DNA from 4 places in the Actinomadura luteofluorescens genome. Region 2 is predicted to be linked to each of the others. Evidence: riboswitches for the same ligand, from Rfam matches in the RefSeq annotation. Region 2 holds a riboswitch; each other region holds the start of a gene.
The links. Region 2 has a riboswitch for cyclic di-AMP ahead of BJY14_RS07465 (CHAP domain-containing protein). Riboswitches for the same ligand answer to the same signal wherever they lie in the genome.
Positions count from the first base shown of each region.

Region 1: another riboswitch for cyclic di-AMP. It lies ahead of BJY14_RS28180 (NlpC/P60 family protein); the one in region 2 lies ahead of BJY14_RS07465 (CHAP domain-containing protein).
Region 3: another riboswitch for cyclic di-AMP. It lies ahead of BJY14_RS47340 (C40 family peptidase); the one in region 2 lies ahead of BJY14_RS07465 (CHAP domain-containing protein).
Region 4: another riboswitch for cyclic di-AMP. It lies ahead of BJY14_RS17040 (NlpC/P60 family protein); the one in region 2 lies ahead of BJY14_RS07465 (CHAP domain-containing protein).

Region 1 covers NZ_JACCBA010000001.1:6,055,442-6,063,026, forward strand. Annotated here, with positions in the region: gene shc (squalene--hopene cyclase) at 1-1,740, shown strand, start outside; gene hpnH (adenosyl-hopene transferase HpnH) at 1,802-2,806, shown strand; gene BJY14_RS28180 (NlpC/P60 family protein) at 2,876-3,613, opposite strand; cyclic di-AMP (ydaO/yuaA leader) riboswitch at 3,623-3,763, opposite strand; gene BJY14_RS28185 (MFS transporter) at 3,992-5,467, shown strand; gene BJY14_RS28190 (cobalamin-independent methionine synthase II family protein) at 5,533-6,570, opposite strand; gene BJY14_RS28195 (bis-aminopropyl spermidine synthase family protein) at 6,739-7,585, shown strand, end outside.
Region 2 covers NZ_JACCBA010000001.1:1,664,691-1,672,275, reverse strand. Annotated here, with positions in the region: gene ctaD (aa3-type cytochrome oxidase subunit I) at 1-234, shown strand, start outside; gene BJY14_RS07485 (cytochrome c oxidase subunit 4) at 238-648, shown strand; gene BJY14_RS07480 (L,D-transpeptidase) at 782-2,065, shown strand; gene BJY14_RS07475 (M48 family metallopeptidase) at 2,073-3,479, opposite strand; gene BJY14_RS07470 (hypothetical protein) at 3,476-4,741, opposite strand; gene BJY14_RS07465 (CHAP domain-containing protein) at 4,781-5,629, opposite strand; cyclic di-AMP (ydaO/yuaA leader) riboswitch at 5,639-5,778, opposite strand; cyclic di-AMP (ydaO/yuaA leader) riboswitch at 5,929-6,126, opposite strand; gene BJY14_RS46425 (C40 family peptidase) at 6,625-7,569, opposite strand.
Region 3 covers NZ_JACCBA010000001.1:5,260,754-5,268,338, forward strand. Annotated here, with positions in the region: gene BJY14_RS24435 (LacI family DNA-binding transcriptional regulator) at 1-676, opposite strand, end outside; gene BJY14_RS24440 (transcriptional regulator) at 1,167-1,397, shown strand; gene BJY14_RS47340 (C40 family peptidase) at 1,793-2,734, opposite strand; cyclic di-AMP (ydaO/yuaA leader) riboswitch at 2,792-2,998, opposite strand; gene BJY14_RS24450 (amino-acid N-acetyltransferase) at 3,157-3,678, shown strand; gene BJY14_RS24455 (RDD family protein) at 3,684-4,484, shown strand; gene BJY14_RS45555 (RDD family protein) at 4,492-5,124, shown strand; gene BJY14_RS24465 (histone-like nucleoid-structuring protein Lsr2) at 6,103-6,426, shown strand; gene BJY14_RS24470 (ATP-dependent Clp protease ATP-binding subunit) at 6,819-7,585, shown strand, end outside.
Region 4 covers NZ_JACCBA010000001.1:3,696,819-3,704,403, reverse strand. Annotated here, with positions in the region: gene BJY14_RS17055 (MMPL family transporter) at 1-923, shown strand, start outside; gene BJY14_RS17050 (BlaI/MecI/CopY family transcriptional regulator) at 928-1,305, shown strand; gene BJY14_RS45250 (M56 family metallopeptidase) at 1,302-2,246, shown strand; cyclic di-AMP (ydaO/yuaA leader) riboswitch at 2,352-2,497, shown strand; gene BJY14_RS17040 (NlpC/P60 family protein) at 2,501-3,553, shown strand; gene BJY14_RS17035 (DUF6153 family protein) at 3,652-4,137, shown strand; gene BJY14_RS17030 (DUF305 domain-containing protein) at 4,214-4,840, shown strand; gene BJY14_RS17025 (response regulator) at 4,896-5,534, opposite strand; gene BJY14_RS17020 (sensor histidine kinase) at 5,531-6,736, opposite strand; gene BJY14_RS17015 (FtsX-like permease family protein) at 6,910-7,585, shown strand, end outside.

The DNA.
Region 1 (7,585 bases), 4.4 Mb from region 2:
ACCATGGACGCCGAGGACCTGCTGCTCCGCCAGTTCCTCGGCATCCGCTCCGACGCCGACACCAAGGACGCGGCGCGCTGGATCCGCTCGCGGCAGCGCGACGACGGCACGTGGGCCAACTTCCACGGCGGCCCGGCCGACCTGTCCACGACGATCGAGGCGTACGTCGCGCTGCGGTTCGCCGGCGACCCGGTGGACGCCGGGCACATGCGCAGGGCCGCCGCGTACGTGCGGGAGGCGGGCGGGATCGAGGGCAGCCGCGTCTTCACCCGCGTCTGGCTGGCGCTGTTCGGGCAGTGGTCCTGGGACGACCTGCCGGTCATGCCGCCCGAGCTGGTGCTCCTGCCGAGCCGCGTCCCGCTGAACGTCTACGACTGGGCGTGCTGGGCGCGGCAGACGATCGTCCCGCTGACGATCCTCGGGTCGCTGCGCCCCGTCCGGGCGCTGCCGTTCGACCTGCCCGAACTGCGCCGCGGCGTCATGCCGGCCCGGGACGCCCGGGGCTGGGGGGCCGCGTTCAACGCCCTCGACCGGGTCCTGCACGTGTACGAGAAGCGGCCGGTGCGCCCGCTGCGCCGGGCGGCGCTGCGCCGGGCGGCCGACTGGATCATCGCCAGGCAGGAGGCCGACGGCTGCTGGGGCGGGATCCAGCCGCCGTGGGTGTACTCGCTGATGGCGCTGCACGAACTCGGCTACGGCCTCGACCATCCGGTCATCAGGCGGGGCCTGGACGGGCTCGAACGCTTCACGATCCGCGACGGGAGGGGACGTCGCCTCGAGGCGTGCCAGTCGCCCGTCTGGGACACGGTGCTCGCCATGAACGCGCTCGCCGACGCGGGCGTGGCCGCCGACCACCCCGCCCTGCTGCGGGCCGCCGAGTGGGTAGCCGGTGAGGAGGTCCGCGGTCCGGGGGACTGGGCGGTGAAGCGGCCGGACGTCCCGCCGGGCGGCTGGGCGTTCGAGTTCGACAACGACGTCTACCCCGACACCGACGACACCGCCGAGGCGATCCTCGCGCTGCGCAGGGTCGCCTTACCGGAGGCTGAGGAGCCGATCAGGCGGGCCGTCCGCTGGCTGGAGGGGATGGCGTCGCGCGACGGCGGCTTCGGCGCCTTCGACGCCGACAACACCCGCGAGCTGTGCACGAAGCTGCCCTTCTGCGACTTCGGCGCCGTCATCGACCCGCCGTCCGCCGACGTCACCGCCCATGTCGTCGAGGCGCTGTCGAAGGAGGGCCTCGCGGAGTCGGCCGTGGTCAGGCGTGCCGTCGTGTGGCTGCTCAGGGCGCAGGAGGCGGACGGCTCGTGGTTCGGGCGCTGGGGCGCGAACCACGTCTACGGGACGGGCGGCGTGGTGCCCGCGCTGGTCGCGGCCGGGGTCGGCCCCGGCAAGCCCGCGATCCGGCGCGCCGTCGTCTGGCTGGAGGACCACCAGAACCCGGACGGCGGCTGGGGCGAGGACCTGCGCTCCTACGACGACCCCGCGTGGATCGGGCGTGGGGAGTCCACCCCGTCGCAGACGGCCTGGGCGCTGCTGGCGCTGCTGGCCGCGGGCGAGCGCACCCCGGCCGTGGAGGCGGGCGTGCGGTGGCTCGTCGAGCACCAGCGCCCGGACGGCACCTGGGACGAGGACCTGTTCACCGGCACCGGCTTCCCCGGCGACTTCTACATCAACTACCACCTGTACCGGCTGGTCTTCCCCGTGAGCGCCCTCGGCCGCTACCTGGACGGTGCGGCGTGAGGCGGGCGCGCGGTCCGGTGAAGGCCACCGGGTCCACCCTGCACAAGGAGGTCCGGACACCATGAGCATGCCGCTCCGCCAGAGCCTTCGCATCGGGGGCTACATCCTGCGCAACAAGCTGCGCGGCCGGGAGAAGTTCCCGCTCATCGTCGAGCTGGAACCCCTGTTCGCCTGCAACCTCGCCTGCGCCGGCTGCGGGAAGATCCAGCACCCGCACGACGTGCTGAAGAAACGCATGCCGGTCGAGCAGGCCCTCGCCGCCATCGAGGAGTGCGGGGCGCCGATGGTCTCCATCGCGGGCGGCGAGCCGCTCATGCACCCGCAAATCGACGAGCTGGTGAAGGAGCTCGTCCGGCGCAAGAAGTTCGTCTTCCTGTGCACGAACGCCTTGCTCATCCCCAAGAAGCTCGACAAGTTCACGCCGTCGCCGTACTTCGCCTGGGCGGTGCACATCGACGGCCTGCGGGAACGCCACGACGAGTCCGTCTGCAAGGAGGGAGTGTTCGACGAGGCCGTCGCGGCCGTCAAGGAATGCAAGCGGCGCGGGTTCCGCGTCACGACCAACACGACGATCTTCAATACGGACACGCCGCAGACCGTCATCGACGTCATGAACTACCTCAACGACGACCTCCGGGTCGACGAGATGATGATCTCGCCCGGCTACGCCTACGACAAGGCGCCCGACCAGGACCACTTCCTCGGCGTCCAGGAGACGCGGGAGCTGTTCCGCAAGGCGTTCGGGGACGGCAACCGCAAGCGGTGGCGCTTCAACCACTCGCCCCTGTTCCTGGACTTCCTGGAAGGCAAGGTCGACTTCCCCTGCACGGCCTGGGCGATCCCGTCCTACTCGCTCTTCGGCTGGCAGCGTCCCTGCTACCTGATGTCGGACGGCTACGCGCAGACCTACCAGGAACTCCTGGACGAGACCGACTGGGACTCCTACGGACGGGGACGCGATTCCCGCTGCGCCAACTGCATGGCCCACTGCGGCTACGAACCCACGGCCGTCTTCTCGACCCTCGGTTCCCTGAAGGAGTCCCTGCGGGCCGTCCGCTCGGTCTGACCTGTCCCGCTCCTCGGCCCGTTCCGCCCGGCACCGGCGTTGAGCCGATGCCGGGCATCTCCTGCCGGCCTACTTGAGGGACGTCGGCCGGTACGCCTTGTACTCGTCGTCCGAGGACAGCCCGTAGTCGAGCGTCCGGTGGTCGGTTCCGTACCGGCCGCGCTGCTCGTAGGCCCAGTACGACGAGTGCTCCTTGTCGGCCCACTTCTCGAAGATGACGACGTGCCGCGTGGTGTTGCTGCCGAGGGCGTCCATGACGAGGTCGCCCTTCTTCAGCTCGGACATCTCGATGCGTTCGGTGTACCGGGACGAGGTGAGGCCGACGGTGTTCGTCCCGGGCTCGGGCAGGCCGAGCGCCATGGACACGAAGCCCGAGCAGTCGGTGCGGTAGCCGTTGTGCGTGCTCGTCTGGCTGTAGGGGACCCGCTCGTCGGAGTGCGGATGCCAGGTCTCGGCCCGCTTGATGACCTTGGACCGCTCGTCCGACACGGGCTCGGCGGCCAGCTTCTTGGTCTTGGTCTTGGTCTTCGTGGACGGCTCGGCCTTCGCCGGTGCCTTGAACTCCTTCAGGACCTCGGCCTGGGCCCTGACCTGCTCCTGCGGTGCCGCCCTCCGCGGCGCGGCCTGCTGCCCCGCGGTCCGCTGCTGCGGCACGGTCTGGACGGCGGCGACGTTCTCGGTGGACGCGTGCTGCAAGGTCGTCGGCACTGCCGCCGTCACGCCGAAGACGGCGAGACCTGTCAGCGTGACCGTGGCCCAGGGGCCGGGCCGGAGGACGCGCGACCGCTTGCTCTGCTTGCCTTTCAAGGGGGGCTCCTTGCTTCCATGTGCCGCCTACCGGGTTAGCTGACGGGTTCGGACGTGGAAGTCGCCCTACGGCCCGAGAACAGGCCGATTCACCCCAGTGCGGGTTGGGTCCCCGGCTCCGCGCCACGGCGGACTCGGCGGGTGCCGCTGGAAGACAGCGGCTCTGACGATGTGGGGCCCGATCGATGAGGGGTCTCGGGCCTTGGCGCACGGGGATGGCACCCCGCCCCACCGGAGTGGGACAAAACGCCTGGCAGACGCCTTGAAGGGGCAAAGCTACTGAAACCTCCCAGGGAGGGCAAGGTCACCTCTAGACGGAGGAGAAGCCTCCAGTTATTATCCGGAGGAGAATCCTTCATTTATTGGGAGGTGGGTTCCATGACCGCCATCACGGCGCGGACCGCGTCCGGCCCGTCCGCGGGCACCCCGAACCGGCGCTGGGCGGCGCTGGTCGTCATCGCCGTCGCGCAGCTGATGATCGCGCTCGACGCCACGATCGTGAACATCGCGCTGCCGACGGCCCAGCACGCGCTCGGCTTCGGCGACGCCGACCGGCAGTGGGTGATCACCGCCTACACCCTCTCCTTCGCCGGGCTGCTCCTGCTCGGCGGCCGGATCGCCGACCTGGTCGGGCGGCGCCGCAGCTTCCTGGCCGGGCTGGCCGGATTCGCGATCGCCTCGATGATCGCCGGGGCCGCCCCGGGCTTCGGGGTCCTCGTGGCCGGGCGCGCCCTGCAGGGGGCGTTCGCCGCGCTCCTCGCCCCGACCGCCCTGTCCCTGCTGGCGGTGACCTTCACCGAACCCAAGGAGCGCGCGAAGGCGTTCGGCGTGTACGGCGCCGTGGCCAGCAGCGGCGCGGCGGTCGGCCTGCTGCTCGGCGGCGCGCTCACCCAGTACGCCGACTGGCGCTGGTGCCTCTACGTCAACGTCGCGATCGCCGCGGCCGCGTCGGTGGCGGGACGGATCGTCCTTCCGGCGCCGCCCGGCTTCCCCGGGTCGCGCCTCGACTGGATCTCCGCCGTCCTCGTCACCGGCGGCCTGGCCGCCGTCGTGTACGGCGCGGGCCAGGCCGCCCCGCACGGCTGGGACGCGTGGCGGACCACCGCGCCGCTCGCGGCCGGCGTCCTGGCGCTCGCCCTGTTCGTCGTGCGCCAGGCCCGGCACGGCGCGCCGCTGCTGCCGCTGCGGATCCTCGCCGACCGCAACCGGGCGGGCGCCTACCTCGCGGTGGCCACCGCGGTCGTCGGCGCCTTCGGGGTCTTCCTCACGCTGACCTACTACCTCCAGGTGGTCGCGCACTTCTCGCCGATGCGCACCGGGCTGGCGTTCCTGCCGATGGCCGTCGCGAACTCCGCGAGCGGCTACCTTGTCGGCGCCCTGCTCATCAGGCGGGTGCCCGCCCGGCTGCTGATCGCCGGGGGCCTGCTCACCGCCGCGGCCGGGCTGGCCGTCCTGACCCGGCTCGGCGCGGGCAGCGGCTACGCCACCGCCGTCGTCCCGGTCGAGGTCCTGCTCGGACTCGGCATGGGCGCCGCGTTCCCGCCCGCGTTCTCGCTGGCGACCGCGGGCGTCTCCCCGCGCGAGGCCGGCGTCGCCGCCGCCGTCGTCAACGCCGCGTCCCAGATGGGCGGCTCCATCGGGACCGCCGTCGTCAACACCGTCGCGATCGGCGCGACGGCGGGCTACCTGCGCGAGCACGGCCCGGGCGCCCCGCGGGTGAGCGCCCTCGTGCACGGCTACACCGCCGGTGCGACCGTCTCGGCACTGGCCCTGACCACCGTCGCCGTCGTGGTGATGCTCCTCATCCGCACCCCGCCGCCGTCGGACGCCCCCACCGAGCGCGCTTCCCGATGACCGCCGCGACTTCCCCTGAACGCACCTCCGCGAGGGCGCTCAGGGGAAGCAGGGCTCCAGCGCGGTCAGACGCCCAGTTCGGCGGCGGCCAGGGCCGTGCCCTCCACGCGGGCGGCTATCTTCGCGAAGGCCGTGTCGCGGGACGTGGAGGTGTCGTCGGCGAACGGGGAGAAGCCGCAGTCGTCGCAGGTGCCGAGGCGGTCGACGGGCAGGTGGCGGGCGGCGGCGAGGACGCGGTCGCGGATCTGCTCGGGCGTCTCGACGCGGGGGTCGATGGGGTCGACGACGCCGACGAAGACGCGGGCGTCCGCGGGCAGGTGGGCGGCGACGATGGCCAGGATCCGGTCGGGGTCGGGTTCGCTGGCCAGCTGGAGGTAGAAGGCGCCGGCCTTGAGCTCGAAGAGCTTGGGCAGCAGCTCCGCGTAGTCGACGTCGAGGCTGTGGGTGGAGTCGAGGTCGCCGCCCGGGCACACGTGCACGCCGATCCGGGCGCGCTCGTCGGAGGAGAAGCGTTCCAGGACCCGGTTGTTGAGCGCGATGAAGGCGTCCAGTACGCCCCCGCTGGGGTCGAGCTTGAGCGACAGCCGCCCCTCGGTGAAGTCGAGCTGCACCACGTGGGCGCCCGCGTCCAGGCAGGAGCGGATGTCGGCCTCGGCCTCGTCGACCAGGTCGTCGAGGAACATCTCGCGCGGGTAGCCGTCGATGCCGTCGGCCGGGTACAGCAGGCTCAGCGCCGACGGCGCGATCACGGCCTGCTTGACCGGCGCGGTCGCGTGGCGCTGGGCGGCCCGCAGGTAGTCCACGGCGTGGCCGGTGTAGCGGAACGGGCCCGCCGTCAGCCGCGGCAGCTGCCGCTGGTGCCCGTCGGCGAACGGGATCACCGCGCCGTCGGGGGCCAGGTCGGCCAGGCCCGCGATCGGGTAGGTGGCGAAGCTCGGCTTGGACTGCTCACCGTCGGTCACAACCGGTGAGCCGAGCTCCTCCAGCCGGCGGAGGGTCTCGCGCACGGCGCGCTCCTGGGCGGCGGCCAGCTCGGACGGCGCGGCGGTGAGGAGTTCCTGGGGACGCGGGATGCTGCCGATGGGCTCTGTGGGAAGGGGCATACCACGAATCTACGCTACTCAAAGTAGCGACAGAAGTGCTCATCGTGACCAGAGGTGGCCGCGTGAATCTTCGGCGACGTCGCGGCGAACTCGCTCTGGCCCGCACGCCGGTAGCATTCGCGGGTGGTTGATGGGGGAGCACGGACAGGGCCGCCGGTCGCGGCGGACATGGATCCCCGGCGGGTCCACGCCGCGCTGAGCCTGCTGGCGGACCGGCGCTGGCGGACGCTCGGCGAGCTGGTCCGGGAGACGGGCGCGCCGCGGCGTTCGGTGGAGTCGCTGCTGGCCGGGCTCTCGCTGGAGCACACCGGCGGCGACCGGTTCCGCCTCACCCCGGAGCAGGGCGCCGAGATCGCCGAGTCGCTGCGCACCGGGTACCGCCCGCTCGACCCGGCCGACCCGGTGGGGCACCTGCTGCCCGAGTACGCCGCCGTGGTGGAGCGGGTGGCCGGGCTGATCGAGCGGGCGCCGCGGGCGCGGCACGTCCTGGACCACGTGTCGGCCACGCCGGAGACGGTGGTGCGGCGGGCGCTGCTCCTGGGGGCGCGGTTCTGGCTGCCGGGCACGCGTCTGCTGTGCGTGGGCGACCACGATCTGACCTCGCTGGCCGTCGGGCTGGTCCATCCGGGCGTGCAGACCACCGTCGTGGACGTCGACGAGCGGATCCTCGCCTACATCGACGAGCGCGCCGCCGAACTCGGGCTGGATGTGCGCACCCGCTGGGCCGATCTGAGGCTGGGGCTTCCGGCGTCGGCCGTCGAGTACGCGGACCTCGCGGTGACCGATCCTCCGTACACGCCGGAGGGCGTCGGGCTGTTCGTGGCGCGAGCGGTGCAGGGGCTGCGTGACCAGGGGCAGGGCCGGGTCCTGCTCGCCTACGGGGCGAGCGACCGCACGCCGATGCTCGCGCTGAAGGTCCAGCAGGCGCTGCAGGATCTGAACCTCGTGAGCGAGGCCGTCTACCCGGACTTCAACAGCTATTTCGGCGCGGAGGCGATCGGTTCGCGCGCCGACC
Region 2 (7,585 bases):
GCCTCGATGCTGCCGTTCTTCTACAACCTCTACATCACGTGGAAGCGGGGCACGCGCGTCGAGGTCGACGACCCGTGGGGCTACTCCAACTCGCTGGAGTGGGCGACGTCCTGCCCGCCGCCGCGGCACAACTTCAACTCGATCCCGAAGATCCGTTCCGAGCGGCCGGCGTTCGACCTGCACCACCCGCACGTGGGTGCCAAGGGCGAGCTGGCCGGGGCGAAGGGGGAGTAGCCGATGCGCGTCCAGGCGTTCATGTTCTACGGGTGCGCGGTCTTCTTCCTCGCCACCGACGTCGTGTACTGGCTCTGGTCCAACGACTGGACGGGCACGACGGCGCTCGCGCTCGCGGTCGGCCTCGCCGGGCTCATCGGGTTCTACGTCCACTTCACGGTCCGGCGCCTCGAGCGCGCCAACGCGGGGCCGCTGTACGAGGACGACCCGGAAGGCGAGATCGCGGACGCGGCGGGCGAGCTGGGCTTCTTCAGCCCGCACAGCTGGTGGCCGCTGTTCGTCGCGCTGTCGGCCACGGCCGTGGCGCTGGGTGTGGTGTTCGGCTGGTGGCTGGTGATCCTCGGTGCCGCTGCCGCCATTCTCACGTCCGTCGGTCTGGTGTTCGAGTACTACCGGGGTCATTTCGCCCACTGATCAGTAAAAGAACCCCATCAAGGGCCGGTGTCCGCTTTCTAGCGGGTACCGGCCCTTTCGAACATACTGGGCGCCTTTCCAGCGACCGGGCTGGAACCGACAGATCGCCCAGTGGGACGACCGGGGGGTCCACATGCGGGTGAGTGGCTCAAGGCCGGGAGACCGGGGGCGGCGTACCGCCGCGCTCGTCGTCGGCGGTGTGCTCGTCGGCGCGGGTGCCGCGGCGTGCTCGGGGGGCGCCGGACCGCAGGGCAAGGACGAGGTGAAGCTCGCGGTGTCGCCGGACGGGGGCGGGAAGCTGCGGCCGGACAGCCCCATCGCCGTCGAGGCGCGGCAGGGCACGATCGAGAACGTGACGGTGGCGACGAGGGCCGGCGCGGTCGAGGGGGACCTGAACGCCGACAGGACGCGGTGGCGGTCCCGGTGGACGCTGAAGCCGGGCACGGAGTACACCGTCCAGGCCACCGCCCTCGGCCGGGACGGCCGGACCCGTACGGTCCGCAGCGGCTTCTCCACGGCCGAGGTGAAGAAGACCAACGACGTCACGATCGAGGCGCCGTTCAACAAGGAGACCGTCGGCGTCGGCATCCCGATCATCGTGCACTTCGCCCGCGCGGTGAAGGACCGGGCGGCGGTCGAGCGGGCCCTGGAGGTCACCGCCGACAAGACCGTCGAGGGCGGCTGGAGCTGGTTCGGCAGCCAGGAGGCGGTGTTCCGGACGAGGAGCTACTGGCCGGCCCACACGAAGGTGTCGTTCCGGGCGCACCTCAGCGGCGTGCGCACCGGGCAGGGCGTGTACGGCGGGAAGGACTACGGCGTCGACTTCAAGGTCGGCGACTCGCACGTCTCCACGGCCGGCGAGGACAGCCACAAGATGGTCGTGAGGATCAACGGCAAGAAGGCCCGCACGATCCCGACGAGCATGGGGAAGGGCGGGGAGCGCAAGTACACCACCACCAACGGCGTCCACCTCGCCATGGGCAAGGAGGACCCGACCATCATGACGTCGGAGTGGGACGGCTGCGGCCCCGGCTGCGCCGGGTACTACAGCCTCACCGTCTACAAGTCGGTGCGGATCTCCGACAGCGGCGAGTACGTCCACAGCGCCCCGTGGTCGGTGGGCTCCCAGGGCAGCGAGAACGTCAGCCACGGCTGCATCAACGTCAGCCCGTCCAACGCGAAGTGGTTCTACAACCTCTCCCAGCGGGGCGACCCCATCACGGTGACCGGCAGCGACCGGGAGCTGGACGCGGAGAACGGCTGGGGGTACTGGCAGGTGAAGTGGCAGGACTGGGTGAAGGGCAGCGCCCTGAAGCGGTCGGTCACGACGGCCGCGCACGTGGACGCGGCGACCCTGTCGGCCCAGCGGGGCGCCAAGCCCAAGGCACCCGAGAAGCAGCGGGCCGAGGGCAACTGAGCGGCGGCTACCGGAGCGGCGGCGGCACCTGGACGCGGTGCAGGCGCGCCCAGTCGCGGGCCATGGCGATCCGGTCGGGGCCCGAGGGGTGCGTGAGCCACAGCAGGTACTCCGCGGCGTCGGGGTCCAGGTCGGAGATGTTGCGCACCGACAGCGCGTGCTGCATCGACACGAACGTCGCCGGGTCGCGGGTGAGGTTCAGCGCGTGCGCGTCGGCGCGGGCCTCGATGCGGCGGCTCACGAGGTTCTGGACGGGGGCGGCGAGCGTCGTCCCGGCCGTCACGAGCGCGAGGAGGAGCGCGATGGACCTCGGGTCGGCCGCCCCGCCGCCGCTGCGCGCGTCACGTCCGGTGGCGCCGGAGCCGGTCGCGTCGGGATCGAGCCCGGCGCGCCGCAGCAGGCGCGGGGACGTCGTCAGCAGGTACAGCAGGCACAGGGCTCCGGCCACGCCGAGCGCGCCCACGAGCGTGCCCCACAGCACGTCGTCGCGCTTGGCGTGGCCGAGCTCGTGCCCGACGATGGACTCGACCTGGGCGGGCGGCGACTTCAGAAGCGTGTCGTAGAGGACGATGCGGCGCGTGGAGCCGAACCCCGACACGTAGGCGTTCAGCGACGTCGTGCGGCGGGAGGCGTCCGCGACGAGGACGTCCTTGACGGGCACGCCGTCCCGCCGGGCCATCGCCAGCAGGTCGCTTCGCAGCGGCCCCGCCGGCAGCGAGTGGAACTTGTTGAACACCGGCTCCACGGCGAGCGGGTAGACGAACGAGGCGAAGACGACGAGGACGAACCCGCCCGCGGCGGCGCCGGTCCACCAGTAGCGCGGGAAGCGGCGTGTGAGGGTGAAGAGGAGCAGCAGGGCGATCGTGTAGATGACCCACGTGAGGGCGAGGGACTTCGCCTGGTCGACGAGCCACGAGGGCCAGCTCTGCGTGGACAGCCCGTACCGGCGCAGCACGGACTCGCCCCAGACGTCGAACGGGAGCCCCGCGACGCGCAGCAGCGTGGTCAGGGCCATGGTCCCGAGGATGATCCGAAGCGGCCGGCGGCGGGTCTTCGCGGTGGCCCAGCCGAGGAACCGGGCGCCCAGCGGCGTGAGGCCCAGGACCAGGATCAGGGCGAGGCCGACGAGGAGCCCGGTGTAGGCGGGCGGGTTGACGGCCGAGTCGAACGCGCGGGAGCGGGCGATCTCGGCGGGGGTGAAGTCCAGCGCGGGATCGGGTGTCACGCGGCCGCCGGGGACGTGCCCGGGCAGCGGGTTCCACGGCGTGGTCTTCGCGAGGACGGTCGCGACCCCGGCGAAGAGCACGGCGGCGCTGACGGCGGCGGCGATCCGGGGCCGCCGCGCGGGGGCGGCGCCGGGCGTCCGGGCGGCGGCGCCCTCGGCCCGTCCCTCGTCGGTCTCCGCCTCGCTCATGCGAGCTCCTCCTTCACGTAGTCGCGCCACAGTGCGGTGAAGCGCTCCCGGGTGAGGCCGAGCACGTCGCGCAGCGCCGCGGCCTCCGGGGCGCGCCCGGCGGCCCGGTAGAGCCGCACCAGCGCCGCCTCACCGTACCGGTCGGCGACCATCCGGCAGGCGAGCCAGGCCTCCTGGTAGGCCTGGGAGAGGCGGGGGGAGCCGCCGGCGAAGGCGTCGGCGGCGGGGAGCGCGGACGGCGCGCGCCCGGCGGAGACCTCGCGGTGCAGCTCGCCCGCCGCCGTCCGGGTGCTGATCTTGACGCGCCGGTAGCCGACGTAGTCCGCGAAGCCCTCGATCAGCCACAGCGGGGTGCGCCGGTCGCGGGCGCCGCCGGTGGCGACGTGGGTCAGCTCGTGGGTGAGCACGACGTCGCGGCCGAGCTCGTTGAGGCGGCCGAAGGTGCCGGGGGAGACGATGACGCGGTCCTCGCCGTGGCCGGCCCCGGCGGCGGGCGCCACGGTGGCGAGCGCGGCGATCTGGCCGAGGCTCTGCCCGGGGCCGGCGAGCGCGGAGGCGAGGGTCGCGTCGGCGGGGACGAGCGCGACGACCCGCTGCGCCCACGCCTTGCCGACCACGGACGTGACGACCGGGACGGCGGCGTCCAGCCGTTCGGCGATGCCGCCGAGGCCGGCGCCGTCGCCGATGACGAGGCCGGAGCGCCCCCTGACCACCGCCAGGGGGCCGCAGTCCCAGATGTCGGTGTCGTCGGCGAGGCCGCGGGACGTCCCGTCGCCGACGATCGTCCACGTCCCGGCCCGGGGGGCCAGCGTGAGGTAGCGGGTGCGGGCCACGTCGCCCCGGTCGAAGCCGCGCAGCCGGTAGCGCACCTCGACGCGGACGACGGCGGTCGCGCCGTCCATGGCCTCGGTGTCGACGAGGCGCTCCCGCCAGCCTTCCAGGGGAAGCTTCCGGAGGTTCCCGTACACGCGGGACTGGGCGTCCTGGAAGGCGGCGGGGGCGCTGCCCACCGTGGCGAGGAACGCCATGCGGTCGCCGTCGCGGACGGCGCGGGCGCGGTTGGCGAGCACGGCGGCGGCCGTGTCCGGGCTGAACGTCCCGGCGGCCGGGGAGGTGGGGGCTCCGGAGCCCGGCGCCCCGCCGCCGGAGCGCGAGCCGGCCAGGCCGGCGCCCCCGGCGAGGAGGACGGCGGCCCCGCCCGCGCCGAGGGCGAGGACCCTGCGCCGCGTCACGGGGGCGTCCTGCCCGGGGCCTTCCTCCATGGGCGCGATCCTATGCAGGACGCGGGGCGGTGGGCGCCGTCACGACCGGTAGTCCGGGTAGCCGTAGCCGACGACGACGTCTGTGGAACGTTCCTTCACACGGACGGCGTTGTCGGCGTTGCCCTCGACGGTCTCGATCGTGCCGTCGTCGACCTTCTCGACCACCATGCCGACGTGCTCGATGTCGTCGACGGACTCGCCGCCGTCCCAGGCGAAGAAGACGATCGCGCCGGGCCTCGGCTCGGTGCCCCAGCGGCCGTGCTCCTGGAACCAGCGGGCGTGGGCGACGGTCCAGGCATCGCTGCCGACCTGCTCGCTGAAGCCGATCTGCTCGCCCACCCAGGAGACGAACATGTCGCACCAGTTCGCGTCGCCGTAGCCGTCGAGGGAGCCGCCGTCGCGCGCGAGCGTCTCCCGCGCGCGGGACGTGGTCATATACCACTCCTGGAACTTGGTCTCGCCGCCGCCGTCCTCCTCGATGCCCACCTGCGAGCGGGCGAGCCTGATGGCCTGCGCGGCGGTGGGCCGCGACTTCGCGGCGGCCTTCTCGGAGGTCTTCGCCCGCGGCTGCTCGGGACGGGCGTCCCTCTTGGCGGCCGGGGCCTTCGAGGCGGTGGGTTTGGGCGCCTTCCCGGACGCGGGCCCGGACGTGCGCCCGGACGTGCGCCCGGACGGGGCGCCGCGCGCCGTCAGGCCGGGGGCCAGGTCGGCGGCGGCGGAGCTCACCGGGGTGGAACCGAACGGCAGGACCGACGCGTTCGCGGTGGCCGCGGCGGTGCCGAGCACGGCGGCGCCGACGACGACGCCGCCGGTCGTCCGCCATGCGAGGGACAGGGAGTTCGGCTTGCGGTGCCTGCCGGGGGTCTTCTTGCAGTGCGCGCGTGGCACGGGGGGATCTCCTCGACTTCCATGCCGCCTACCGGGTTAGCTGACGGGTTCGGGCGTGGAAGCCGCCCTACGGCCCGCGAAGGCAGGCCGATTCACCCCGAAAGGACGCAGTGGGTCCCCGGTTCCGCGACGGGCCGCGCACAGGGGCACGGCGGTCCGCGGACTCGGCGGTGACGCGCCCGAGAGCGGGCACGCCGGTTCGGATGGGAATCTCGGCGGGCGATGGCGCCCGCGGAGTAAAGGGGGGTGGGGGCGTGACCGCGTGGCGGCCACGCCCCAGGTAACGCTGCGGGATTCACTCCTTGTCTTCCAGACGCCTACCGGGTTAGCTGACGGGTTCGGGCGTGGAAGTGGCCCTACGGCGGCTCTCACCGGACTGCCGGGAGAGACGCGCCGATTCACCCCGGGTGCCGGAATGCCCGTCCGGAGAGGTTCTCCGGACTCCGGCGGTGTGGGTCCCCGGCTCCGCGCTGAGGCGGATTCGGCGCTGCCGCTGCGATCCTGGGGGCGAGATGGGGCCCGGCGCGGGACCTGTCTCCCGCGTGCGAACGAGCGGCGCCTGATGTTGTGGGCGGACGGCGTCCCGTCTCCGGGGACCGCCCGGGGCCTGCCCCGTGTACGCCACCGCGGCTGCGCGCTCAGCGCCATGCACGCTGCGGGCGTGCGCCCGGTGGACGGGGTCGGCCTGGTCTGCTTCGAGACCGTGCGGCGCCTTCGGGCGCCGCGGGACGGCACGTGGGGCGTGCCGCCCTGGGGGGAGCGGCGCGTGGCTCGCGCCGCCGTCACGCGGGTGCTGGATGCGCCGCGTGGGGCCGGGGCGCCTGGTGGGCGCCGCGGGGCCACGGCGTCTGGAGGGCGCCGTGAGTGGTGACAACGTACCAAAACCCCAAAAGAAGGCAAACCCCCCCAAAATCAACAACGGACCAGGTCAAGCCTGGTCCGTTGTCGACGAGGGTCCGTCAAGCCCGCCCGAGGGGGACCGTCAGGGCCGTGTGTCAGGGGCGTCCGGCGCCGTAGTAGTTGCTCAGGTAGTAGCCGGAGGTGATGTCGGCGATCCTGACGACGTCGCCGGTGTGCGGGGCGTGGATCATCTTGCCGCCGCCCACGTAGAGGCCGACGTGGCCGAGGTTGCTGAAGAACACCAGGTCGCCCGGCTGCAGGTTCTCCTTGGCCACCCGCTTGGTCGCGGCGTACTGCGAGTTGGTGGTGCGGGTGATGCCGACGCCCGCGGCGGCCCAGGACTTCATGGTCAGGCCGGAGCAGTCGTAGGAGCTCGGCCCCTCGGCGCCGTAGGAGTAGGGCTTGCCGAGCTGCGCGTAGGCGAAGTCGAGCGCCGAGCGCGCCGGCCCGCTCGCCGGGCCGTTGTAGGTGCCGCCGGTGTTGCCGCCACCGCCCGGGGTCTTGGTCGTGCCCCCGCCGAGCCGGCGCACGAGCGACTTCTGCTTCTGCACCTGCTTGTCGAGTTCCTGCTTCTGCTTCTTCAGCTCGTCCTGCTTCGACTTCACCTCGTCGTAGGCGGACTTCGCCTGAGCCTGCTCCCGGCGGAGCCGCTGGGCGGTCGCGAGGAACTGGGTGAGCTGGGAGCTGCGCTCCTGCGACAGGTGCGAGAAGACGGCCGCCTGGTCGAGGATCGACTGCGGGTCGTTGCTGCCCACGAAGCCGGTGACGTCGGTCGAGTCACCGTTCTTGTAGGCGGTGGCCGCCATCGTAGCGATCTTGGACCGCTGCTCCTCGAAGCTGGCCTGCTCCTGCTTGCTCGCCTTGGTCGCCGAGTCGAACTTCTTCTTGGCGACCTTGAGCTTCTCGCGGTTCTGGTTGAACTGCTCGACCTTCTGGTCCATCTTCTCGTTGAGCTTGTCGAGCGTCTTCTGGGCCTGCGCCCGGGTCGGCTTGGGCTCGGCGTGCGCCACCACCGGGGAGCAGGTCAGGGAGACCGTCACGGTCAGGCCGGCGACG
Region 3 (7,585 bases), 3.6 Mb from region 2:
TGACCAGGACCGGGGGCTTGCCGAGGCCCGCCTCGACGATCGTGCGGGCGGCCCCGTCGCGGCGTTCCACGCAGGGCTGCGGCTCGGGGGTCCCGGTCACGAACGCGATGCGCTCCCGTCCGATGCCGAGCAGGTACGCGGCGGCGGCCTCACCGCCCGCCACATGGTCGACCCGGGCGGAGCACACGTCGGAGGCGTCCCGGTCGATCAGCACCACGCTCATGCCCGCGGCGCGCAGCCGGGAGATGTCGCGGGGACCGATCCCGACCGGGATGACCAGGGCCCCGGCGGCCTGCTGGTCGGCGAGCAGTTCCAGCAGGCGGCGCTCCTTTTCGGCGGAGTGGTCGCTGGACAGCCACAGGGCGTCGTGGCCCGCCGCGTTGAGCGCGGCCTCGGCGCCCCGTGCGACGTCGGTCGCGTACGGGTTGGCGAGGTCTTCGACGAGGACGCCGAACGCCCGGCGCGGCTGGTCGCCGAACTCGCCCGCGGTCCGCTCGGGGCCCGTGCGGAGCCGTCGCGCGGACTCGTTGCGCACGAATCCGAGCTCCTCGATCGCCGCGCGGACACGGTCACGGGTAGCTTCGGCCACGAGATCTGGCCGGTTTAGGACATTCGAAACGGTCCCAACTGAGACTCCAGCACGCCTCGCGACCTCACGAATACTGGTCTGTGGCAACTCGCTCCTCGTCCCGCTCCATGGGCGTTTTCCCAGGTAGTGGAGTTTGGCATGGCGGGGCGCCGAATGCACGGTCACACATGGTGAGCGAACGGGCACGCAGCGCTCTTGACCGGCGCTTGACGGGCCGGATCCGGCCGCCTAGCGTTCCGAGCCGAAGCGTAGCTTGAAACGATTCACGATCTTCGTTCACCGCGAGGACCGGTGGGTTCGGCGAGAAGGGGCGGGCGGATGGCTGGCGATCACATCCCGTCTCCCTCGGCAGGCCAACGAGTGAATCGTCACCCGGAGTTCCCCCGTACACCCCCGCAATCGGCCATGCGGCCACCTCCGGCCAAGCGCGCGAGACAGAAAAGGAACTCGATGATCTAAGTCCGGAAGGGTCCGGACCCGGCAACCCAACGCGCGTACAGATCGAGGCGCCCAACCCGTGCCTGTGCAGCGGACGGCTGCATCCCCGCGGTCATCACCACGGACGAGGGAGGACGGAGTGGAAACAGCCACACTCGCACGTCGTGGCACCGACGATTTCGGGCTGAGCGAGGAAGAGATCCGGCTGCTCGCCCAGATCGCCAGCGGTGTCACCGCCGATGTGGCGGCACGCAAGCTGGAACTGAGCGCTCGGACCTTGCGGCGCCGGCTGCGGACGATCTGCGACCGGCTGGAGGTCAACACCCCTATCGAGGCCGTGGTGTGGGCGGCCCGGAGGCAGCTCATCTAGCGATGCACCCCCGACGCTCGCCAGGGGACGGCGAGCGTCATCCGGAGAAACGGCGGCTCATCCGAATTCCGTCCGACCCCGCAGCGGCGGCGCCCGCGCCCTGGCAGGTAGGTCCCTGCAGAAGGCGTCGCCGCGGACGGCGTTCGGGCCTGACAGGCCCACCCGGCCCGCCCGTTTTCCGGTGATCTTTGCCCCATGACGGCCTCGTCCGGCGGGCCCGGGTCAGCTCATCTCAGCGTGACGGATGGAACGGCGAGATCGGTCAGCATGACGCGTCCGCCGGCCGCCCCGCGGGCAGACCGGCGCATTCCAGCAGCCCAGGGCGGCGCTGTCCGCCTCCGAGACCGCCGACGACCGGCTTGATAGAGCGCGCGTCAGGCGCGGCGACGCAGTGCCTAGGCGACCCGGACGCCGCCGGCGAAGGGGCGTCCGTCCATGGAGGCGATCTTCACGACGTCCCCGGTGTGCGGGGCGTGCAGCATCTTGCCGCCGCCGACGTAGATCCCCATGTGGTGCAGGTCGGAGTAGAAGAAGACGAGATCGCCCGGCTGCAGGTCGCTGCGCGACACGTGCGTTCCGGCGTTCCACTGGCTGCCGGTGTAGTGCGGCAGGTTGATGCCGACCTGCTTGTAGGCCCACATCGTGAGGCCGGAGCAGTCGAACGTGGTCGGACCGGCGGCGCCCCACACGTACGGGCGGCCGATCTTGCTCATCGCGTACCGGAGCGCCTGCGCGGCCTTGCCCGTGCCGATGACGGGGAGCTTGGCCAGCTGGGTGGGGTCCTTGTCGACGAGCTTGCCGCGGATCTTCTCGTAGGCATCGGTGATCTTCGTGCGCTGCGAGTCGAGTTGCGTCTTCAGGTCCTTGACCTGCTTGGCGCGGGTCTCGGCCGACTTGCGGGCCCGCTGGGCGGACTGCATGGCCTGCATCAGCCCGAGCACCTGGGTGCTGTCCTGCTTGGCGAAGTAGTGGAGGGTCGCCGCCTGGTCGAGGATGGACTGCGGGTCCTGGGAGGCGACGAACGAGACCGCGGGGTCGGAGCCGCCCTGCATGTAGCTCGTCGCCGCGAGGGATCCGACCTTCTGGCGGAGCGCCTCCAGCGTCTTCTCCTGGCGCTTGGCGTTCTCCGTGGCGACCTTGGCGGCGCGCTGCGACTGCGCGAGCCTGACCTTCAGCCCGTTGTACTGCTCGGTGAGCTGCTCCAGCTGGTCGGCGAGCTTGAGCGCCTTGGTCCTCAGCTCCTTGGCGGAGGGCTCGGGGTCGGCGTGCGCGACGGCGATCGCCTGCGGGGCGATCGCGTGCGGAGCGGCCGAAACGACGGCGAGCGCGCCGACCACGAAGGCCGCACGCCCACGGAAGCGTGAAAGGGAAGCATGCCGCGATCGCTTCACGAATACTCCTCTCCTCAGCCGCCTACCGGGTTAGCTGACGGGTTGGGGCCGGAGCAGCCCGTCCGCGTCCGCGGGCGAACCGATCGCCCGCGACTGCGGATTCACCCCTCACGGTCGTCGCTCAGGGCGAACCCCCGAAACGCTCCGAAAGTGGGTCCCCGGCTCCTCGGGCAGCTGGTTGCGACCCGTGGGACTCGGCGGAATCGGCCCCCGTCCTGCGGTGGGCCGACGTCAGCGATGGACACTAACGGACCCCGCATTGGATGCCAACCAGAACATGCGAATTCGCAGGTCGCGCGGCGCGGTGAACGAGAGAACGAGGAGGGCGCCGCCTGGCGGGTCGCGGCGTTCGATAATCTCGCCTGTTTGTGGAAGTCGTGATCCGGCGTGCCCGTACCGCCGACGTCCAGGAGATCCGCAGGCTCGTCGACCTGTACGCCGGGTCGGGGCGACGCCTGCTCAAGAAGACGACGGTCAAGCTGTACGAGGACGTCCAGGAGTTCTGGGTCGCCGAGGACATCCAGCACGGGACGCCCGGGCCGGTCATCGGCTGCGGTGCCCTGCACGTCATGTGGGAGGACCTCGCGGAGGTCCGTTCGGTCGCGGTGGACAAGGGATGCGGGGGACGGGGGATCGGGCACCGGATCGTGACCCGCCTCCTGGAGAACGCGCGTGAACTCGGCGTGCGAAGGGTGTTCTGCCTTACCTTCGAGGTGGAGTTCTTCGCCCGCCACGGCTTCGAGCAGATCCTTGGGACTCCGGTGGCGCCAGAGGTGTACGAGGAACTTCTCCGCTCCTACGACGAAGGCGTGGCAGAGTTCTTGGACCTCGACCGGGTCAAGCCGAATACGTTGGGCAACACCCGGATGTTGCTTCGCCTGGAGGACTGACTCAAATGCCCGATTCCCCCCACCGCGGGCGGCCTTACCAGCCCCAGCAGGGGCAGGGTTCCTACGGCCCGCCGCCTCCGTACCAAGGTTCTCAGTGGCAGCAACCACAGCAGCAGTCGTCCCAGCAGCAGTGGGACCAGCAGCCCCAGCAGCAATGGCAGCCGCAACAGCAGCAGTGGGACCAGCAGCCCGCCTACGACGACTACAACAACTCCTACGACGACGGCGGTGACTTGGCCCTGGCGCCGATCCACCGCAGGGCGGGCGCACGAATCGTCGACAACGCGCTCGTCGCGGTCTTCGGGTTCGCTCTCGTCCTGCCGGTGACGATCGGCGCGTTCGGTCTGGGCAAGCCCGGCAGCAAGACGGAGGACGAGGGCGGCGTCTGGAACTGGCCCATCATCTTCACCCTCTTCTGCGTCCTGTCCGTGCTGCCGTTCATCTATGAGGCCGTGCAGCTGTCGATGTGGGGCCGGACGCTGGGGAAGCGCGTTCTGGGCCTGGGCGTCGTTCAGGCGCGGCCTGCGGGCACCCCCATCACCACGACCCAGGCTGTCTGGCGTGCCGGCATCACCCACGTCGGTTACCAGCTCGGCGTTTTCTTCTTCCTCGTCTTGGCGGTGATGGTGTGGGACTACGCCGCGTACGGGATGGTGCTGGTCTGGGCGGGCGCGCTGATGGCCTACCTGTGGGCGATCTGGGACCAGCCTCTGCATCAGTCGCTGCACGATCGCTTCGCCGGCACGCTCGTCATTGACGAGCGGGTCGGATATGACGAGTCCGAGTACTCCGAGTACCCGGGCTAAGGCCACGATGGCGGCATCGCTCGCCGAGCCGGGGCAGAGGCTCCTGGCGCGCGTCGTGGACACGCTCGTCGTCGGCGTCCCCGTCGTCCTCGTCGTCCGCGAACTGGTACCCGGGCACACGGCGGACGTCATGGCTCCGTCCGCCGTGGCCGGATGCATGCTTCTGTACGAGGCGATCCAGCTCGCCCTCTGGGGCCGGACGCTGGGCAAGCGCGTCGCGGGCATCGAGGTGGTCGCGGCGACGCCTCAGGAGGCGCCTGAAGCGGCGCCACGGGGGGCTGGGGGAGCGGGCGGAGCGGGCGAGAACGCCGGGCTCGGCAACGAGTCGGCCTTCCCCGTGTCGGTGCCGGGGTTCGTGCCCGTGGCGGCTCCTGAGCCCGCGAAGGCCCCGGCCCCTGAGGAGGCTGAGGTCGTGGACGCGTCCACGCGGCCGGACGTTCTGCACTGCGTTCTGCGGGCCGCCGTCTATTCGGTGCCGATCGGGCTGCGTCCGATTCCCGTTCTCGGTCTGCTCGCGAGCATCTTCTGGGTCGTGAACGCCGGGGCCATGTTCGAGGGCGTTCGCCGCCAGGCCGTTCATGACAGGCTCGCCGGGACGCTCGTGGTAAAACGCCCGCGGCCCGAATCCTCGGCCTTCTGAGGCCCTCTCCGCCGCACCGGGAGGTGCTCGCGGGGTCCGATAACACCCGTCCGATACCGCGCACTCGCGTGCGCGGCCGGGCGCGTGCCCAGGTCCACTCGCATGTGCCATACATGTTTTCGTCGAGATGGCCGCTGTTTCCGGACGTCCGAGGTGCCGGCGGCATATGCCCGCTCGTTCCGGTTACGGTCCTGAAACCGGTGGGATGTGTCTCGTCCCGGACGTCCCCTCCGCTTTGACAGTTCCCTCCGAAGCTGTTGCTGTGACCGGAACGGACTCGCTTGTTGACCGCCGTGGACTTACTCCGGATGGCACGCTCCCGCACTTGGAACGGACCTTTCGTGCGGCATGCCGGTGGCGGGAGCGCAGCCGGAGGTCGACGGCCCTCCGGGGTCGGGCGCCGTGCCGAAGAACTGGAGTGCGCGGTTGGAATGTGTCCAAATCTCCCGATTTCGCGTGGCGGCGCTCGGGGCGGGCGCATCCACGTCCTGAGCAGGGCGCGGACTTCTCGCGTCCGCCCCCGGCAACAGATTTCGCGGCCGGGGCGCCCGCCGTTATTCGTCCACATCCCCCGGTCCGGGCGTTGATCGAGCGCCGGGGTCGGCCGCGTATTACGACGCGGGCGCGGTTAGTGGCGATACGGGAGGTTAATCGCCGCGCTCCCCGGTGACGCCTGCAAACCCGGACCAATGCGCGTGCACCAGTGCAGGTCAGCACGCTACGCCGTGACGCCGGTCACGCCTGAAAACCCGGGCGCCACGCCGGCGCTTGGAAATTCATGGACGCCGGGCCGGATCCAGGCGCCGCCCGAGGGTCGTGCGCACCCGAAACGGTGAGGCCGATTACAGCCGGTCACGAGCCGGAAGGCGACTTCGCGCGAGTGCCGGTTCACGCGGATGCTGGAATTGTCATCTGCGAAGTTCTAGGTATATCTTTGGCACTCGATTGGAGTTTGCTCAAGCTGAAAGGTCTGTCCCCATGGCACAGAAGGTTCAAGTGCTTCTCGTCGACGACCTCGACGGTGGCGAGGCGGACGAGACCGTAGCGTTCTCGATCGACGGCGCCTCCTACGAGATCGACCTCAGTGGCGCCAACGCGACGAAGCTGCGGGAATCGCTGCAGCCGTTCGTCGAGAAGTCCCGTAAGGCGGGCACGGTCAACCGCCGCCGTCGGCAGCGCGGTGCGTCCAGCCGCGAGCGCAGCGCCGAGATCCGCGCCTGGGCCAAGAACAACGGCATCAAGGTCAATGAGCGCGGCCGCATCCCGGCTCACGTGATCGAGCAGTACGAGGCGGCCAACTGATCCGCCCGGACCGCCCGCGGCCCGTCTCCGTTCGCGGGGCGGGCCGTTCGCCGTTCACGCCGCGAGTCGATCACCGTTCGCTTGTGGCGTAGCGCCTGCGCGGTTCGGCGTGTCCGGCGTGAGGTACACAGGGCGCGCGGGTGGAAACTCCACCCTCATTCGGCACTCTCGGCCCGCGCCCTGACCGACCTGCGGAAAGCCCCTCGTTCGCTTGGGGCGTAGCGGGAACATGACGCACCGATGCGGTAGTTGGATGAGACTGAACAGCGCATAGCTGGGGAACGTCTCCTGGTGGGAGTGCACCGGGCGGCCTCCTCGGGGCGGGCTAGCATGCGGAAGGACAGTTCCGGACGTTCCGGACTCTGGCCAACCGCTCTGTGAGGAGCGACGAGATGTTCGAGAGGTTCACCGACCGCGCGCGGCGGGTTGTTGTTCTGGCTCAGGAAGAGGCCAGGATGCTCAACCACAACTACATCGGTACCGAGCACATCCTCCTGGGTCTGATCCACGAGGGTGAGGGGGTTGCCGCCAAGGCTCTGGAGAGTCTGGGGATCAGTCTTGAGGCTGTGCGTCAGCAGGTCGAGGAGATCATCGGTCAGGGGCAGCAGGCTCCTTCGGGGCATATTCCGTTCACTCCGCGGGCGAAGAAGGTTTTGGAGCTGTCGCTGCGTGAGGCGTTGCAGCTGGGTCACAACTACATCGGTACCGAGCACATCCTGCTGGGGTTGATCCGTGAGGGTGAGGGTGTCGCGGCTCAGGTGCTGGTGAAGTTGGGTGCGGATCTGAACCGGGTGCGTCAGCAGGTGATTCAGTTGCTGCACGGGTACCAGGGGAAGGAGCCGGCGGCTTCTGGTGGTCCGTCGGAGGCGGCTCCGTCGACGTCGCTGGTGCTGGATCAGTTCGGTCGGAATCTGACGCAGGCGGCGCGTGAGGGCAAGCTCGACCCGGTGATCGGCCGGGACAAGGAGATCGAGCGGGTCATGCAGGTGCTGTCGCGGCGTACCAAGAACAATCCGGTGCTGGTGGGTGAGCCGGGTGTGGGTAAGACCGCGGTGGTGGAGGGTCTGGCGCAGAAGATCGTCAAGGGTGAGGTGCCCGAGACGCTCAAGGACAAGCAGCTCTACACCCTGGACCTGGGTGCGCTGGTCGCGGGTTCGCG
Region 4 (7,585 bases), 2.0 Mb from region 2:
GCGCGCCCCTGATCTTCGCCGCGCGGATCGGGTCCGCGGACGCCGATCTGCGTCCCGTCGTCGAGGCGGTCCGCCGGACCGAGGGCATCGCCTCCGTCACGCCGCCCCGGATCAGCGCCGACGGCCGGGCGGCCACGTTCATGGCCTTCCCCGCGACCGGCGCCCAGGACGAGGCCACCGCCGACCTGGTGCACCGGCTGCGCGACGACGTCCTGCCCGGGGCGCCGGGCGGCGGCGGGATCCAGGTGGGCGGCCCGAACGCCGGCGCGATCGACATCGCCGAGGAGGTCGGCTCCCGCCTGCCCCTGATGATCGGGGTCGTCGTCGCCCTGTCCCTCGTGCTGCTGGTCGCGCTGGTCCGGTCGGTCACGATCGCGGTGCAGGCCGCGGTGATGAACCTGCTGTCGATCGGCGCCGCCTACGGCGTGCTGGTCGCGGTCGTCCAGTGGGGGTGGCTGGGCGAGGCCTTCGGGTTCCCGACCGCCATGCCGATCACGACCTGGGTGCCGATGATGATGTTCCCGCTCCTGTTCGGCCTGTCCATGGACTACGAGGTCTTCCTGATCTCGCGGGTCCGGGAGGAGTACGAGCGCACCGGCGACACCCGGACGGCCGTCACCCGCGGGCTGGCGCGCACCGCCAAGGTCATCACGGCCGCGGCCGCCATCATGATCGCCGTCTTCGGGACGTCGCTGCTCGGCCCCGACGTGTCGGTCAAGCAGATCGGCCTCGGCATGGCCGTCGCCGTGCTCGTGGACGCCACCATCGTCCGGATGATCCTCGTCCCCGCGGTGATGGAGCTGTGCGGCGGGGCCAACTGGTGGATGCCCGGGCGCCGCAGGCCCGTCCACGCTGGAGAGACCCCCTTGTTGGAGGCGGGTGCTCAGGAGACGTCCGGCACAATGGGGGCGGGACGGAGGTGACCGCGTGTCCGCACTCGGAGGGGCGCTCGAACGCTCCATCATGGACGTGCTCTGGGCGGCGCCCCACCCGCTGCGGATCCGTGAACTGCTGGCCGAGTTGAACGAGAACGCGGACAAGGCGCTGGCCTACAACACCGTGCAGACCGTGGCGGAACGCCTGGCGCAGAAGGGGCTCGTCCGCCGCACGCAGGACGGCACGGCCTTCCGCTACAGCCCGACGCGGCCGCAGGAGGAGTACGCGGTCGAGCTGATGATGGACGCCCTGAGCGAGGCCGCGGACCACGGCGCCATCCTCGCGAGGTTCGCCGAGAGCGTCCCGCCGGAGGACGCCCGGCACCTCCTGGACGCCCTGCGACGGCGTACCGCCGGCGAGGACGCGTGACCGTGATCCTCCTGGTGGCCTGCCTGGCCGGTTCGGTGGTCCTGCTGGGATGCGCGGCGGGTCCCGCCCTGGATCTGCTCCGGCGCTCGGCCGTCGGCCCGGGGACGGCGATCGCCTGCTGGGCGGCCGCCCTCGCCGGGACGACCATCGCGGCGGCGGGGAGCGCGGCGGCGGCGCTGCTCGCGCCGCCGGGCCCGGGCCACGGGTTCCTGTCGCGGCTGCGCGACTGCCTGCCCCATCACGGCCGTCTCGCCACCGTCGCCGCGGCGGTCGCGACCGCCCTCCTCGCCGCCGCGTGCGCCGCCGTCCTCGCCCGCGGCCTGCCGAGGCTCGGCCGGGCCGTGCGCCACCGCCGCCGGCACCGGGAGATGCTGCGGCTGGTCGCCGGCGAGGACCGGCGCCATCCGGACGTCCTCGTCCTCGACCATCCCGTGCCGGTGGCGTACTCGCTGCCGTCCCGGCACCGCGCGATCGTGGTCAGCACCGGGGCGCAGCGGGCGCTCAGCGCCGAGGAGCTCGGCGCCGTCCTGGCGCACGAGCGGGCGCACCTGCGCCAGCGCCACCATGTGCTCCTGCTGGCCCTGGACCTGGTCCACGCCATGCTGCCGTGGCTGCCGACCGTCCGGCGCGCGAAGGCGCGGCTGCCGCTGCTGCTGGAGATGGCCGCGGACGACGCCGCGGTCCGCGTCCACGGCAGGAAACCGCTGGTCGGCGCCCTGTGCCGGCTCTCGGCGGCGCCGACCGGCGCGGGGGCGCTCGGGGCGGCGGGCGCGCCCGCCGCCGGTGCGCTGAGGGAGCGGGTGCTGCGGCTGGAGGGCGCCGCTCCGCCGAGGCCGCGCCGTGCCGTCCGGCTCGCGGCCGGCCTCTTCGTGGTGGCGGCGGTCGTCGCGCCGCTTCTGGCCGGGGCCGCGGCGATCGCCGAGCTGGCCGCCACCTGCTGAGACGGTATGTGGCTTTTGGGGAAATGCTCCGCTTCGGTGGCGAACCGACCGTAAACCTCCTACGCTCCGTAGGAGGTCACGGTCCGACGTCCCCGCCGGGGACGGCCGGCGACCGCGCCGAATCCCGCGGACGGCTCCGTCCGGGGAACCGGGGACCCGATCTTCAGGGGTGAATCCGTCCCGCGCGGACGGAAGGGCGACTCCGGCCCGAACCCGTCAGCTGACCCGGTAGGCGTTACAGGAGAGGACACCGCATGCAGCGACGAGCTGCCGGCCCCCGAACGACAGCCCGCCGCAGGATCCGCACCGGCCGGAACGTCACGGCGTGGACGGCCGCCTTCGCGCTGTCCGCCGGGCTTCTCGCCCCCGCGCCCGCCCACGCCGAGCCCAAGCCGACGCGCAAGCAACTGACCGCGCAGCAGGAGAAGCTCGCCGACGAGGCCGAGAAGCTCAGCGAGCAGTACAACGGGCTGCGCGAGCGCCTCAAGCAGGCCGAGCACGCCGCGAAGACGGCCAGGAGCAGCGCCCTGCGGCAGCAGAAGGCCCTGGACGAGGCGCGCGAGCGCATGGCGAAGATCGCCGCGGACAGCTACAAGAACGGCCCCGCGGACCCGGCCATCGGCTTCGCCTCGGCCTCCGACCCGCAGGCCGTCCTGGACCAGTCGGCCACCCTCAACTACTTCGCCAAGCAGAACGACACCCGCATCACGCAGATGCTCCAGGTGATGCAGGGCGCCGACCGGTCCCGCAAGGCCGCCGAGCAGCGCGCCGCCCAGGTGCGCGCGCTCACCGGCGAGGCGAAGAAGAAGCGCCGGGAACTCCAGGTCAAGCTCAAGAAGGTCGAGAAGCAGCTCGGCACCTTCAACACCGCCGGCTCGCGGCCCGGCTCCATCCCCAACATCAACTCCGGCGGGGCCTCGGCCAAGGCGATGACGGCCGTCCGGGCCGCCCTGGCCCAGCAGGGCGTGCCCTACTCCTGGGGCGGCGGCAACGCGTCCGGCCCGAGCTACGGCACCGCGCAGGGCGCCAACATCAAGGGCTTCGACTGCTCCGGCCTGACCCTGTACGCCTACGCGCAGGTCGGCATCACCCTCGGCCACTACACCGGAAGCCAGTACAACGCCGGCACCCACGTGAGCATGAGCCAGCTCAAGCCCGGCGACCTGGTGTTCTTCCACAGCGACCTGCACCACATGGGCATGTACATCGGCAACGGCAACATGGTCCACGCGCCGCAGACCGGCGACGTCGTCAAGATCGCCCCGATCGCCGGCCGCCCGTTCGCCGGTGGAGTCCGTGTCGCCTGACCCGGTGTCGCGTGTTCCGGGGTCGCGTGTTCCGGGGTCGCGTGTTCCGGTGACCCGCCGGTGACCGCCGGTCACGCTTCGCTACCCTGGTTCCCGGGATGAGCATGCACGTCGGCGGCCTCCCCGGGCGGGGCGGCGCGAACGCGGAACGGCGGGTGGGACGGCTGAGGCGATCTGTGCGCCGGGACGTCCTCTCTCTGGCGTCCGGCCTGCTCGTGCTTCTCGGCCTGCTGGCGATGCACGGCTTCCAGGCCACATCGAGCCCGGCCGGGATGAACGGCGTCCCGCTGACGTCCATGGCCGCCGGGCACGCGGTCCCCGTCACCGAAGCGGTGACGGGGCACCGCCCGCCCCAGGGCGACCGGTCCGGCGACCATCACTCCGACCGCCACCCTGACCATCCCGGCGGCCAGGTCTGCCTGGCCATGCTGACCCTGTTCGCGCTCGCCCTGGCCCTCCTGGCCCTGCGCCTGCGAAGGTCGCCGCCAAGGGCCGTGTCGAGGCCGGCGCGGGTGCGGATCCTGCTGGTCGGACGCCCGCCGCCGAGACCGTCCCTGCACGGGTTGAGCGTGCTGAGGCTGTAGGAGGTCCAGCGGCGCCCGGGATCGGACGCCGCCGCCGACCCCTGATCACAGCACTCGGCACGGAAGGCCTACCACCATGAAGCGAGCGTTCGCGCTCCTCACCGTCCCCGCCCTGGCGATCGCGCTGGCGGCGTGCGGGAACGACGAGGGTTCGACGGGGCACCCGGCGCCCTCGCACTCCATGCCCGGCCACTCGGCGTCGCCGGGCGGCGCGCAGGCCGGACCGCACAACGGCCAGGACGTCATGTTCGCGCAGATGATGATCCCGCATCACCGGCAGGCGGTCGAGATGGCCGGCCTCGCCGCCACCCGCGCCTCGTCGGCGCAGGTGAAGGCCCTGGCCGCCGACATCAAGAAGGCGCAGGAGCCGGAGATCCAGCAGCTCAGCGCGTGGCTGAGGAGCTGGGGCTCCCCGGTCCCCTCGCCCGGCACGTCCGGGATGGGCGGCATGCACCACGGCGGCATGGACGGCATGGACGGCATGATGAGCGAGAAGGACATGAAGGAGCTGGAGGCCGCCAAGGGCAGGGCGTTCGACAAGGCGTTCCTGGAGATGATGATCGAGCATCACGAGGGCGCCGTGGCGATGGCCAGGACCGAGGAGTCCGCCGGGCGGTTCCCGCCGGCCAGGCAGCTGGCCGGAAAGATCATCTCTTCCCAGACCGCCGAGATCGCCAAGATGCGGACCCTGCTGAAGCAGTAGCAGTCCGGCCCCAGGCGGGCGGGGCTCCGGCCCCGCCCGCCTGGTCGGCACCGGGTCAGGGTGGGCGGATCAGGCCGCGCCGGGTGGCGGCGGCTACGGCGGCCGTGCGGGAGTCGACGCCGAGCTTGGCGTAGATGTGCACCAGATGGGTCTTGATCGTGGTCTCGCTCAGGAACAGCCGCCTGCTGATCCCCCGGTTCGAGAGCCCCTCGGCGACCAGCCTCAGCACCTCCAGCTCGCGGGCGGTCAGCGTCGCGGTGGGCGAGCGCATCCGGCCGAGCAGGCGCGAGGCGACGCTCGGCGCGAGCGCGCTGTCTCCGGCGGCGGCCGACCGGATCGCGGTGAACAGCCTGTCCGGGGGCGCGTCCTTGAGCAGGTAGCCGGTGGCGCCGGCCTCGATGGCGGCGAGGATGTCGGAGTCGGTGTCGAACGTGGTCAGCACGAGGACGCGCGGCGCGCCCGCCCCGGCGGCGGTGATCTGGCGGGTGGCCTCGCTGCCGTGCATCCCGGCGCCGAGCTGCAGGTCCATCAGCACGACGTCGGGGGACAGGCGGCGCGCCTCCTCGACCCCCTCCCGTCCCGTCGCCGCCTCGCCGACCAGCGCGAAGCCGGGCTGGTCGGCGAGCATGGCGCGGATCCCGGAGCGCACCACGGGATGGTCGTCCACCAGCAGGATGCGGATCGGCCCGCTCATCGCCGCTCCTCGGCGCCGGGCAGCGGCAGCGTCGCCACCACGGCCGTCCCCTCCCGCGGGGCCGACTCGACGGTGAGCGCGCCGCCCAGCGCGCGGGCGCGGTCGCGCATCGCCCGCAGCCCGTAGCCGGTGCCCGCCCCTCCCTCCGGCCGCCGCCCGCCGCTCGCCGCGGGGTCGAAGCCGCGCCCGTCGTCGAAGACGTCCAGCACCACCATGTCGTCAAGATAGGTCAGGGTGACCCCGACGTTCTCGGCGCCCGAATGCCCGGCGGCGTTCCCCAGGGCCCCCTGGGCGATGCGCAGCAGCGCCACCTCGTAGTCGACCGGGAGTTCGGCGGGAGGCCCGGACACCTGGAAGCGGATGCGGGCGGTGGAACGGGCGTCCGCCGACTCGGTGATCCGGCGCAGCGCGTCGGGCAGGGAGGACCGCTGCAGGGCGGGAGGGGCCAGCTCGCGCACGAAGTTGCGGGCCTCTTCAAGGTTCTCCGCGGCGGCCTGCTCGGCCTCCGCCAGCCGTCCCACCGCGGCGTCGCGGTCGCTGTCGAGGTCGCGGCGGGCGGCGCGCAGCAGCAGGATGATGCTGGACATCCCCTGGGCGAGCGTGTCGTGGATCTCGCGGGCCAGCCGCTCGCGCTCGGTGAGCCGTGCCGCGTCCGCCTCCGCCCTGAGGAGCCTCTCGCGGGTCCGGACCAGGTCCTCGATGAGCCGGCGGCGCTGCTCGCTCTCCCGGTAGAGCGCCCGGTAGGCGAGGGCCATGAGGGTGGCGACCGAGGCGCCGATGCTCGGGCCCAGCACCTCCGCCAGCGTGACCCCGCCGCCGTGCCAGGCCACGGCCCCGATCGCCGCGCCCGTCAGCAGCACCACACCGGGCAGCGCGGCGGGCAGCGGCAGCAGGTGCAGGTAGAGGAAGAACAGCGGGAAGGCCAGCCAGACGAAGTCGGGAGAGGACGCGGCCAGCCCCGCCCAGGAGGCGGTGAGCAGCGCGAGCCACAGCCGCGCGGGAACCGGACGGGCGCGCCGGTCGTGCCCGGCCCAGACCACCCCGCCGACGTAGAGGGCTCCGAGCGCCAGGCCGCCCGCGGCGATCCCCGCCCGCCCGTCGTGCAGCGTGCGCACCAGGGCGATCGCGAGCAGCACCAGGAAGGTGCCGTGCACGGCCCAGCCGAGCAACCGCATCGCGGGCGAGAACAGATCGTTCGGCATTTCTCACTCACAGTAGGCGACGGATCCGCGAGCCGCATCGATCGAAAGGTTGATGTCCCGGCGTCCGGAAGAAGGCGATCCGCCCGTCCCGGCGCACGATGTGCCGGGCGCGGTCCGCCGCGCACGCTGGGAACCGTCGGTTTCGGGATGATGACGTGGAACGGGGGCGCACGGTGTTCGTGGCACTGCGAGACCTGCGGTTCGCCAAGGGGCGGTTCGCGCTGATGGGGTCGGTCGTGCTGCTCATCACGCTGCTGGTGACGATGCTGTCCGGGCTGACGGCCGGCCTCGCGCGCGACAGCGCCTCGGCCATCGAGGACCTCCCCGCCGACCACATCGTGTTCGGCGGGGAGACCTCCTTCGCGGGGAGCCGGATCGACCGGGCGGCGGCGTCGGGCTGGCAGGACGTCGCGGGCGTGAAGGCCGAGCCGCTCGGCGTCTCGATGGGCCGGATGTCCTTCTGCCCGTCCGGGGACCGCGGCGCACCGGCCGCCCTCTTCGGCGTCGCCCCGGGGAACCGGGCGCACCCGCCCGCGCCCGGGCAGATCGTGCTGTCGGCGGAACTGGCCGACAGCACCGGGCTGGCGGCCGGCGACAGGGTCGACGTCCTCGGGCACGGGCTCACCGTGGCCGGCAGGGGCGGCGCGTCGTCCTACAGTCACGCGCCGGTCGCCTGGCTCGACATCGACGACTGGCGCGCCCTCGAACCGGGCGGCGGCGACCGGGCCGCGACCGTCCTGCTGCTGCGCGAGACCGGGCATGCCGATCTCGGCGCGGCCGACCGGCGGCTCGGCACCACCACCCTCGCCCAGGGGGACGCCAAGTCCGCGATCCCGTCGTTCTCCTCCG